2 regions of the Exiguobacterium sp. s168 genome follow, and region 1 is predicted to be linked to the other one. Evidence: a T-box and tRNA genes for the amino acid it is inferred to sense, from the RefSeq annotation. Region 1 holds a T-box; the other holds one or more tRNA genes.
The links. The T-box of region 1 lies ahead of leuS (leucine--tRNA ligase). A T-box ahead of a tRNA ligase gene usually reads a tRNA of that ligase, here a tRNA-Leu.
Positions count from the first base shown of each region.

Region 2: it has a tRNA-Leu gene. The T-box ahead of leuS (leucine--tRNA ligase) is inferred to sense a tRNA for this amino acid. The anticodon was not compared.

Region 1 is NZ_JACSNE010000002.1:247,079-252,562, forward strand. It holds gene KNQ15_RS02640 (BaiN/RdsA family NAD(P)/FAD-dependent oxidoreductase) at 1-483, shown strand, start outside; gene KNQ15_RS02645 (hypothetical protein) at 543-1,520, opposite strand; gene leuS (leucine--tRNA ligase) at 1,652-4,057, opposite strand; T-box leader at 4,104-4,326, opposite strand; gene KNQ15_RS02655 (HAD family hydrolase) at 4,365-5,009, opposite strand; gene KNQ15_RS02660 (peptidoglycan bridge formation glycyltransferase FemA/FemB family protein) at 5,104-5,484, opposite strand, start outside.
Region 2 is NZ_JACSNE010000006.1:88,940-94,423, reverse strand. It holds gene KNQ15_RS05910 (S66 family peptidase) at 1-245, shown strand, start outside; gene KNQ15_RS05905 (hypothetical protein) at 261-602, shown strand; gene KNQ15_RS05900 (alpha/beta hydrolase) at 624-1,556, shown strand; tRNA gene KNQ15_RS05895 (tRNA-Leu) at 1,599-1,682, shown strand; gene KNQ15_RS05890 (transporter substrate-binding domain-containing protein) at 1,885-2,652, shown strand; gene KNQ15_RS05885 (amino acid ABC transporter permease) at 2,684-3,328, shown strand; gene KNQ15_RS05880 (amino acid ABC transporter ATP-binding protein) at 3,325-4,053, shown strand; gene KNQ15_RS05875 (2-oxoglutarate dehydrogenase E1 component) at 4,366-5,484, shown strand, end outside.

The DNA.
Region 1 (5,484 bases):
AAGGAGACGATCGTCCATCTATCAATCGATCTCTTCCCGGACGAATCACTCGGTGCGTTAACGGAACGCTTCCAAGCCGCACTTGCAGCCAATCCCAAGAAAACGGTGCGCAATGCCCTCCGCGGCTTCGTGCCGGAACGTCTGCTTGAACTTCTCTTTGCTCAAATCGGGTTTGGCGATGAAGTCTGCACACAAGTCAAGAAACAGGACTGGACGGACTTCTTGCAAAAATTAAAACGATTCCCACTGAAAGCAACAGGAACGCTCGACTTTGATAAAGCTTTCGTCACGGGTGGTGGCGTCTCGATCAAAGAGATTGATCCAAAAACGATGATGTCGAAAAAGGCTGAGCGGTTATTCTTTGCCGGGGAGATTCTTGATATCCATGGCTATACAGGTGGCTACAACATCACAGCTGCATTCGTGACGGGTCATTGCGCCGGTAGTCACGCTGCAGAGATGGCACGTGACTCTGTCTTTTAATATGAATAAGACCCGATTCTTCTGTTTAGCAGAGGAATCGGGTCTTATTGTGTCAGGATTTAATCGATCGGTGTAAACGATCGGCTTGAGAATTTATCCGTGACGACTAATGCAAACAACTCATTATCTTGCACGAAAATCCCCTTCGAACCATATACTTTCGGACTGGCTGTCTCGCCCGTGATCGTTTTGTCCTTTCGATCGATCGAATAGAGATAGAGGGCTTCTGAATCCAGTGTGTAGATCCGACCTTGTCGTTCAGCAAGACCAATCGGTCGGAACTCAGACTCGAACGATTTCTTCGCATCACTTCGCATCCCACTCGCCGCTTCGATTTTCTCCCGTTTGATGACTGACAGATAAGGTGGTTTCTGTTTTTTCTTCAACGCACGTTTTTTCTTTTCCGAGGCGTCAGGATCAATCTTGATCTTATCCTCTTTCATCGCAAAATAGGTCACCTCGACTCGTCCCAGTGCTCGAATATGATTAATCGTATAGAATTCTTTCTTCTTCGTATCATATCCAAGACCGTGGAAACTGTCCCGTATCGTCGTTCCTTGTACTTTTTCACGTTTTTCTTCGCTCCAGACACCATCTTTTCGCGTAATCGTGACCAGAATCTGATTCGACGTCAACAGCGCGACGGTCTCCCCGTCAACGAGGGTCATACCGTCAAGACCAGCGAGCAACAACTTTCCTTCTTCTAACTGGAAAGATGCATTGATGCGTTCTCCGGTTCCACTGATTTCAAAGAAACGATAATCGTCTGTGACGACGAGGTACGAACCAATGGAATCATCATATAACATTTGTTGGACATTTTTGATTAACGGCTCTTCTGGATTTGGAATAGCTGAAGGCGTTTTCGGTGGCACCTGTTTAACGGCTGCCTGATGCTTCGATTGCGTCTCGATTTTCGCGAACGTTTCCTGAATACGTGACAATGTCTCCGGCTTCGAGAAGACGAGCAGTATACAAAGGATCAACCCCGAAACGACAGCAAAAATCGTTGTATAGACTATATAAGATCGTTTCATTGATGGTACTCGCCTTTCTTTCTCGGTTTCTGATTCAGTGTAGCAGAAGGTCGTTCAAAAAAAAAGCGGACTTGCGACGGAAATGAAGAAACCCCTTCCATCCGCGTCAAGCGAATGAAAGGGGCTATGGCTTAGTTTGCCACGATATTGATTAATTTTTTCGGTACGACGATGACTTTACGAACTGTTTTGTCGCCGATCCATTCTTGTGTCTTTTCATCAGCGAAGGCAAGTGCTTCGATTTCTTCTTTTGTCGCATCGATGTTGATTTCGATTTTCGAGCGAACTTTTCCGTTCACTTGAATGACGAATTCCATCGTATCGCTGACCAGTTTCGATTCATCGAATGTTGGCCATGCCGCATACGTCAATGTCTCTTCAAATCCAAGTTGTTCCCAGAGTTCCTCACCAAGGTGCGGTGCGACTGGTGTTAACAATTGAATGAATCCACGAAGGAAGTGACGTGGAAGAACTGGTTGCTTATTTGCTTCGTTGACGAAGACCATGAGTTGCGAAATTCCGGTGTTGAACTGGATGTTCGCGAAGTCTTCTGTGACCTTCTTGACCGTCTGGTGGTACGTCCGTTCGAAGTCAGCATCGACTTCTGCGACGTCCTGAATGTCTGCTGTCCGTTCGAACAAACGCCAGACGCGGTCGAGGAAACGACGCGCACCGTCAAGACCGTTTTCAGACCAGGCAACTGATGCATCGAGTGGTCCCATGAACATTTCATACAAGCGTAACGTATCCGCACCATGCGATTTGACGATTTCATCCGGATTGATGACGTTACCGCGTGATTTCGACATCTTCTCGTTGTTCTCTCCAAGAATCATCCCTTGGTTGTATAACTTCTGGAATGGTTCTTTTGTTGGTACGACGCCTGCATCATACAATACTTTATGCCAGAAGCGCGCATACAACAAGTGGAGAACGGCGTGTTCCGCTCCACCAATATAAATATCAACTGGAAGCCAGTATTTTAATTTTTCTGGATCTGCGATCGCCTCTTCATTGTGCGGATCGATGAAACGAAGATAATACCAGCAGCTTCCGCCCCATTGTGGCATCGTATTCGTCTCGCGACGCCCTTTCATTCCTGTTTCGGGATCCGTATAATCCAACCAGTCTTCCGCAAGCGCAAGTGGTGATTCGCCTGTACCAGACGGTTTGATTTCCGGAATGATCGGAAGTTCAAGCGGTAATTCCTCTTGGCTGAGCGTCTTCATCGAACCATCTTCCATATGAACGACTGGAATCGGCTCGCCCCAATACCGTTGACGACTGAACAACCAGTCGCGGAGACGATACGTGATTTTCTTACGTCCGACTTGATTCGTTTCGAGTTCAGCAATCATCGTCTCAATTGCTTCTTGTTTTCCAAGACCATCAAGCATATGTGAGTTGACGTGTTCGCCCTCTCCTGTATAGGCTGCTTCATCAACGTTTCCACCCGCGACGACTTCAACGATTGGCAAGTCAAATTGTTTCGCGAATTCATGGTCACGCTCATCGTGTCCTGGAACAGCCATGATTGCACCCGTTCCATACGAAGCAAGGACATAATCAGCGATCCAGATTGGAAGGCGATCGCCTGAGATTGGGTTGACGGCAAAAGCACCCGTGAAGACACCTGTTTTTTCCTTCGCTAAATCCGTCCGCTCGAGATCCGACTTTGTTTGGACTTGCGAAATGTACGTATCGATGGCTTCCTTGTGATCCGCTGTCGTGATGTCAGCTACGAATGGATGCTCCGGCGCAAGCACGAGGTACGTCGCACCAAAGATTGTGTCCGGACGTGTCGTAAAGACCGTGACTTGTTTTTTGTGTCCATCAATCGTGAAGTCGATTTCAGCACCTTCTGATTTTCCGATCCAGTTCCGTTGCATTTCTTTGACAGAATCCGGCCAATCAAGGTCATCAAGATCTTCAAGAAGACGATCTGCATATTCCGTGATTTTCAAGACCCATTGACGCATCGGGACACGCACGACCGGATGGTTTCCGCGTTCAGATAATCCGTCGATGACTTCTTCATTCGCAAGAACGGTTCCAAGTGCCGGGCACCAGTTGACCGCGACTTCGTCCACGAACGCAAGTCCTTTTTCATACAACTTCGTAAAGATCCACTGTGTCCATTTGTAGTACTTCGGATCCGTCGTGTTGATTTCACGATCCCAGTCATAGGAGAATCCAAGTTCTTTCAGCTGACGCTTGAACGTCTCGATGTTTTTTGCTGTGAATTCACGTGGGTCATTCCCTGTATCGAGGGCATATTGTTCTGCTGGTAACCCGAACGCATCCCATCCCATCGGGTGAAGGACGTTATATCCTTGCATCCGTTTCATCCGTGCGAGGATATCCGTTGCTGTGTAGCCTTCAGGGTGACCGACGTGGAGTCCGGCACCTGACGGATACGGGAACATATCAAGGGCATAAAACCCTTCTTTTTCTGGATCTTCTGTCGTGACGAAGGCGTTGTCTTGATCCCAACGCGCCTGCCATTTTGGTTCGATTTCGCGATGATTGTACGGCATGTCTTTTCCTCCTCTAATCTAAAAAAACCGGTCCTCCGCCCCTAGGAATAGGGACGAAAGACCGGTTTGGCTTCCGCGGTACCACCCACGTTGTCTGTCTATGACAGACCGCTTGATTCACGGATAACGGTGTGAAAGACCGGATTCGCTACTACGACTTCACGAATCGTGCTCCCTGACGAGTTCACGGTTGTTACCGACTGGTTCGCACCTTCCACCAGCTCTCTTGACGGCACCTTTCCCCTACTACTTCAGTTCCATGCAATTGACTATCTTTTCCTAGTGTAATCTGTTTCTTCCTCAAGCGTCAACGCTTCCGTAAAATTTCCTCGATTTCTGCATGCGATCGCGCCACATGATCCGCTTGTTCTAGACGTTGCGTCGGCATCCGGTCATCGAGAAGCGCAATCACTTCCATGCCTGCTGCTTTTGCACCGATCATCCCGTTCGCAGCGTCTTCGATGACGAGACAATCTTCAGGTGCGTGTCCGATTCGTGATGCTGCAAGTCGAAAAATCGCAGGATCTGGCTTCGAACGCACGACTTCTTCCCCACTGACGTAATGCGTGATTGGAAGCTCATAATGACGGATGACGCCTTCGATTTTTTGAAGCGAACTTGAAGAGGCGATCCCGATATCATAACCAAGAGACGCCGCTTGTTCGATGACTTGTTTGACTCCCTCTTTTAAACCACATTCTTCCGGTTTTGCATGAATTTGAAACAAGCGATATTCTTCTTCAAGTAACGCACTCGCTGTTTCTGGAAGGTCGTGTTGCGCGACAAGTTCTTCCCACATCTCATCTCCTGTTTTTCCCATGAACGTCGCATACTGAACCGGATCGAGCGGAATCGATAACGTTTTAAACATCTGCTGATGGACCTCAAAGTAGCGAATTTCACTATCTAAGATGACCCCATCCATATCAAAAATAAGACCTCGTTTTTTCAAGACACATCCCCCTTTATTGATCTATCATGATTTCAGCATATCAAAAAAACGACTACACAATGCAGTCGTTTCACCTTCTTCATTTACTTACTGTTTAACTTGTCGCCATTTGGACACTGGTTTGTCGGTAAGCCGGAAAATAATCCGAATCGGCATCTGACCCGTATCGTATACATAACTGATCGTATATGGCTGGTTGAAGAATCGATTTTCCTTGATGATACTCAAATAGTCGATATCCAGTATAGCGGCATTTACTCTCAAAGAGACTATCCCGTTCTTGATATCCACCCCCGAGATGTTGTTCGACGAGACCGCGTGCTTTCGCCTGAAGAATCGCTTCGTACTCGAGTCGCTGATTCGGAAACACCTTCGCTTCATCCCGCTTACAACCAATCAAATGACCGTGGGCATATTCTTTTCCGAGCAATACGAAGTATCCACCAACAGGTTCTCCGTCGATTTCCGCAATCAG
Region 2 (5,484 bases), on a different contig from region 1:
AAATGGCGTATGCTGGGTGGTTCGACCATGCGGCTGGCTTTTTATTTGGCCGTACGTCTGCAAGGATTATAGAAGACCTGACATGGCTAGACGTATATCAATATCTCGCGGATGAGACGGGCTTACCAGTCTTATATGATCTTGACATCGGTCATCAACCGCCACAGTTGACATTAATCAATGGAGCGACGGGGACGGTTCGTATTCAAGGGAAAGATTCACGAATCGATCTTACGTTCAACTAAAAAGGAGAGCACGCAATGGCACGTCGTAAGTTTCAAGCATTAGGCGTTTATAAACGCGTCCATATCAATCCGGAGACACGTCGAATGACGTTACCTGAACCATTTTACGATGCACTTCGTCTAGAAGATGAATTGCTGATTGCACAAGTCGGAGATGTTCTCGTCATGCGACGTCCGGGGGAGGTCGTCGAGACAGAAACGGAATTATTGAGCGAACTCGTAGAAGATGGATTCACGGGTACAGAGCTTGTCCAGGAATTTGCCTACCGGCGTCAGCAACAAGAACAACGATTACGTCAACAAGTCTTGCAGGATGAAGAGGATGACCATGCTGCTCAACTGAAGATCGAGCTATAACGGAAAGAAGGAGTGGGGCAGATGCGTCGCAGAACAAAAATTGGAATCGGAGTCATCGGATCCGGATTAGTAGCAGCGAGTTATTATTTTTATGAGATGGCAATCGCCACGAATCCAAAGCCATTCTTATCGAATAATCGAGATTTAAGTGACGAGATGGTCCGATTGATGCAACCTGGTCAGACGTGGATCAAGGAGCAACCGCTTGAGCGGATCGAGATTGAAGCGAAAGACGGTTTAACGTTACGCGGGCATTTTCTTCCGTCACCTGTTCCGTCAGATCGGATCGTCATTCTCGTGCACGGGTACGGAGGCGTCGGAACGGATTTAGCCGGATTCGCCTATCTGTACCATCAGGCCGGTTTCCATGTCATGATGCCCGATAATCGTGGACACGGAATGAGTGACGGTCACTATATCGGATTCGGATGGCATGATCGGGAAGATTGTCTCAGTTGGTCGAACTATCTGATTGATCGGATCGGACAGGATGCGAAACTGTTCTTGCATGGGGTGTCGATGGGAGGGGCGACCGTATTGATGACGAGTGGCGAACAACTCCCACCACAAATCAAAGGAATCATTTCTGATTGTGCCTATACGTCCGTCAATGCTGTCCTTGCGTATCAGATGAAGCGGATGTATCGACTACCACACTTTCCGTTCTTAGGCATGACGAGCGTATTGACGAAGCTAAAGGCAGGTTATACGTTCCGTGAAGCATCAGCGTTGAAACAAGTCAAAAAAGCACAGGTACCGATTTTGTTCATCCATGGTGGGGCGGATACGTTTGTACCGACAGATATGGTATATGAGCTGTATGAAGCTTGTCCAACGGAAAAAGAGCTCGTCGTCATTCCAAATGCCGCTCATGCGATGGCCTATTTTGAGGATCCGGCATTGTATGATGATGTCGTCGAGAAGTTCGTTCGCAACATCTTGCGAAATGATTGACAACTCAGTTCGTTACCCGCTATATTAATATCATAAATCAACGTCGTCGTGGCGGAACTGGTAGACGCGCTAGACTCAGAATCTAGTGGTGGCAACACCGTGGAGGTTCAAGTCCTCTCGGCGGCATAAATGATTGAAGGAGGCAATCCCAGCAAGGGGTTGCCTTCTTTTTTGTTGCTGAATAGAAAACGATTACAACGAATAAAAATTCAGAAATATTTATCTTTTTAGAATTTTTCTGGTAAAATACGTTTTAAAGAGGGTACTCTTCAGGGAAAGTACTAAGTGAACTAGACAATCTTTAACACATAGGAGAGGGGAAACAAACATGAAAAAAGGGAGTATCTTGCTAGCGCTCTTGATGAGCTGTGTTCTCGTACTTGGTGCATGTAGCATCGGTTCGAAAGAAGAAGAGTCGTCTGAAGGAAAGACGTATAAGGTCGGCATTGACGTCACGTACCCACCATTTGAATATAAAGATGGGGATACGTACAAAGGAATCGACATCGATCTCATGAAAGCAATCGCGAAGGATCAGAACTTCAAGATTCAATTTGAAGCGATGGACTTTAGCGGCATTATTCCGGCACTTCAAGCAAATCAATTGGACGTTGCCATTGCTGGTATGAGTATTACGCCAGAACGGAAGAAAGTCGTCACATTCTCGGATCCATACTTCAAAGCTGGTCTTATTCTAGTCGTCAAAGAAGATGAGAATGGTATTAAATCCGTCAACGATTTAAAAGGGAAAAAAGTAGCCGTCAAAAAGGGAACGACGGGTGCGAAATATGCAACGGATAACGCAGACAAACTGGGCTTCACGGTCACACAGTTCAATGACAGCCCAGCGATGTTCCAAGAAGTGAAGAACGGTAACGCTGCTGCTTTGATTGAAGATTATCCTGTCATCTCATATGCAAACAAACAACAAAACCTTGGATTAAAACTTGTCGGAGACCGTCTCAACGGGGACAACTACGGGATCGCTGTCTTAAAAGGTGAGAACGAGGATCTGATGAAGAAAATCAACAAAGGGCTTGCGAATCTGAAAGAAAACGGTGAATACGATAAAATCGTTGACACGTATCTGAAATAAGTCGCAAGGCGATAAGGGAGTGGGATAGCCAATGGAAGTGGTCAAAACCGCATTTCCATTTTTCTTGGAAGGGCTTCAAGTCACATTGTATATTTTCATCATCGCGGTCATCGTCGGCTTTCTGATTGGCTTAGTCGTCGCATTGATGCGGTTATCACCATCAAAAATCTTAAACGGGATCGCAATTGTCTATATTGATGTCATTCGCGGAACGCCGTTCATCGTTCAGTTATTCTTCATCTATTTTGGACTCAATTCGCTCGAATGGTTATCGATGGACCGGATGTATGCAGGGATACTGACGGTCGCGATCAATGCCGGTGCTTATTTTGCGGAGATCATTCGCGCTGGTATCCAGTCGATTGATAAAGGACAAACAGAAGCTGCACGTTCACTCGGGATGACAGGGCGTCAAACGATGGTACAGATCATCTTACCGCAAGCATTCCGGCGGATGTTACCAACGATTACGAACCAATCGATCATCAGCTTAAAAGATACCTCGTTGCTGTCGATCATCGGCATCGCTGATTTGACGCAACAAGGTCAAGTTCAGCAGTCAACGACGTTTGAACCATTCATCGTCTGGTCCGTCGTCGGATTGATGTACTTCGTCATCATTTATCTCTTGTCCTTAGTGGCGAAGTTCTTGGAACGGAGGTTTACATTACGATGAGTATCATAGAAGTAAAGAATCTAAAGAAATCATTCGGTTCGAATGAAGTCTTAAAAGACATCAACGTCTCGATTGCCGAAAAAGAAGTCGTTTGTGTCATCGGTCCGTCGGGATCTGGGAAAAGTACGTTTTTACGCTGTTTGAATCGATTGGAAGAGATTACAGGTGGCACGGTCATCATCGATGATTTCGATATTACGAGTCCAAAGGTCGATATCAACAAGGTCCGGGAAGAAGTCGGGATGGTCTTTCAACATTTTAATCTCTTCCCGCATAAGACCGTGCTAGAAAACGTCACGCTTGCACCGATCAAAGTGCGTAAATCGGATAAAGAACAGGCGAAACAGCGGGCACTTGAACTACTCGATAAAGTCGGATTACGTGAAAAAGCGGATAATTATCCAGGTGAATTATCTGGGGGGCAAAAACAGCGGGTCGCGATTGCCCGCGCGCTTGCAATGAATCCGAAAATCATGTTATTTGATGAGCCAACGTCAGCGCTTGACCCGGAAATGGTCGGTGACGTGCTTGCCGTCATGAAACAACTTGCCCTTGAAGGCATGACGATGGTCGTCGTGACCCATGAGATGGGATTCGCTCGAGAGGTCGGAGATCGCGTCTTATTCATGGATGGTGGCTATATCGTCGAAGAGAACGTGCCACAAGCATTGTTTGATTCTCCACAACACGAACGGACGCAATCGTTCCTTAGTAAGGTCTTATGATAGAACCGGCGTATCTAAATGCGGATACGCCGGTTTTTTGACGAATCATAAATAACTGTCTAAGCGCTCATAAGAAAAACTTATACATTTAAGCGTGAGAATTTGGGAATTCGAAATGCACACACAGGAAAAGAGTAGTAATATAGTAACGAAGGCACTTTCATGGAAGAATGACACGATCATTCCTTCTCATGACGTTCAGCGTTTTATTCATGCAATTCCTTTTGAAAGCGCTAACAGTTAGAGGGCTGGAGACACATCGAGTATCCACTGGATGTGTGGGGAGAAATATAGAAACGGGGGGAACCGTACATGGCAGGCCACGAGCAAGATCAACAAGCATTCTATGGACCAAACCTTGGCTACATCATTGAATTGTACGAGCGTTTTTTAGAAGACAAGACATCCGTTGATGAGGAGACACGTGCTTATTTCGAAGAGCATGGTGCACCCGTGACGGAACCAGTCGTACCGATGCAAGTCGAGACAGGAGATTTCGAAAAATATCTTGCGGCGAATCGTTTAGCGGAACAAATTCGTGCAAAAGGACATCTTGCGGCGGATATTTATCCGCTGAAGGACCATCCGCGAGAAACAGGATTATTCGAATTGAGTCAGTACGGATTGACAGAGGCAGATCTTCGGAAAATGCCGGTTTCACTCGTCTGTCCTGAGCCGCCAGCGGGTGTTCAAGATGCATTTGAAGGCATCGAGCACTTGAAAGCGCAATACACGGGAGCAGCGGCTGTTGAGTTCCAGCATGTTGATGACTTAGAGGAAAAGAAATGGCTCCGACAGAAAATCGAGCAAGGTGCTTTGACGGCGACGCTAGACGCTGAACAAAAGAAACAGTTGTTCAAACGCTTAGCTGAAACGGACCTTTTCGAAAAATACTTGCACAAAACATATGTCGGTCAAAAACGTTTCTCGATTGAAGGACTTGACGCGATGGTGCCATTGCTCGACACGATCGTCGGACACCTCATCTCGAATGGGTCGGAGACGATCAATATCGGAATGGCACACCGTGGACGGTTGAACGTTTTGGCGCACGTACTTGGGAAGCCATATGAAATGATCTTTGCTGAGTTCCAGCATGCACCGAACCACGACCTCGTACCATCTGAAGGATCGATCGGGATCACGTACGGTTGGACGGGCGACGTGAAGTATCACCTCGGTTTAAACCGAAAACTCGAGCAAGAGACACGTAACGTGCGGATGACGCTTGCGAACAATCCGTCGCACCTTGAGTTCGTCGACCCAGTCGTCGAAGGCTTCACACGTGCTGCACAAGATGATCGCTCACAAAAAGGGGCACCACGTCAAGAGCAAGCAGCAGCAGCTGCGATCCTCATTCATGGGGATGCAGCGTTCCCAGGTCAAGGAATTGTGGCTGAAACTTTGAATTTAGCGAATCTCAAAGGATAT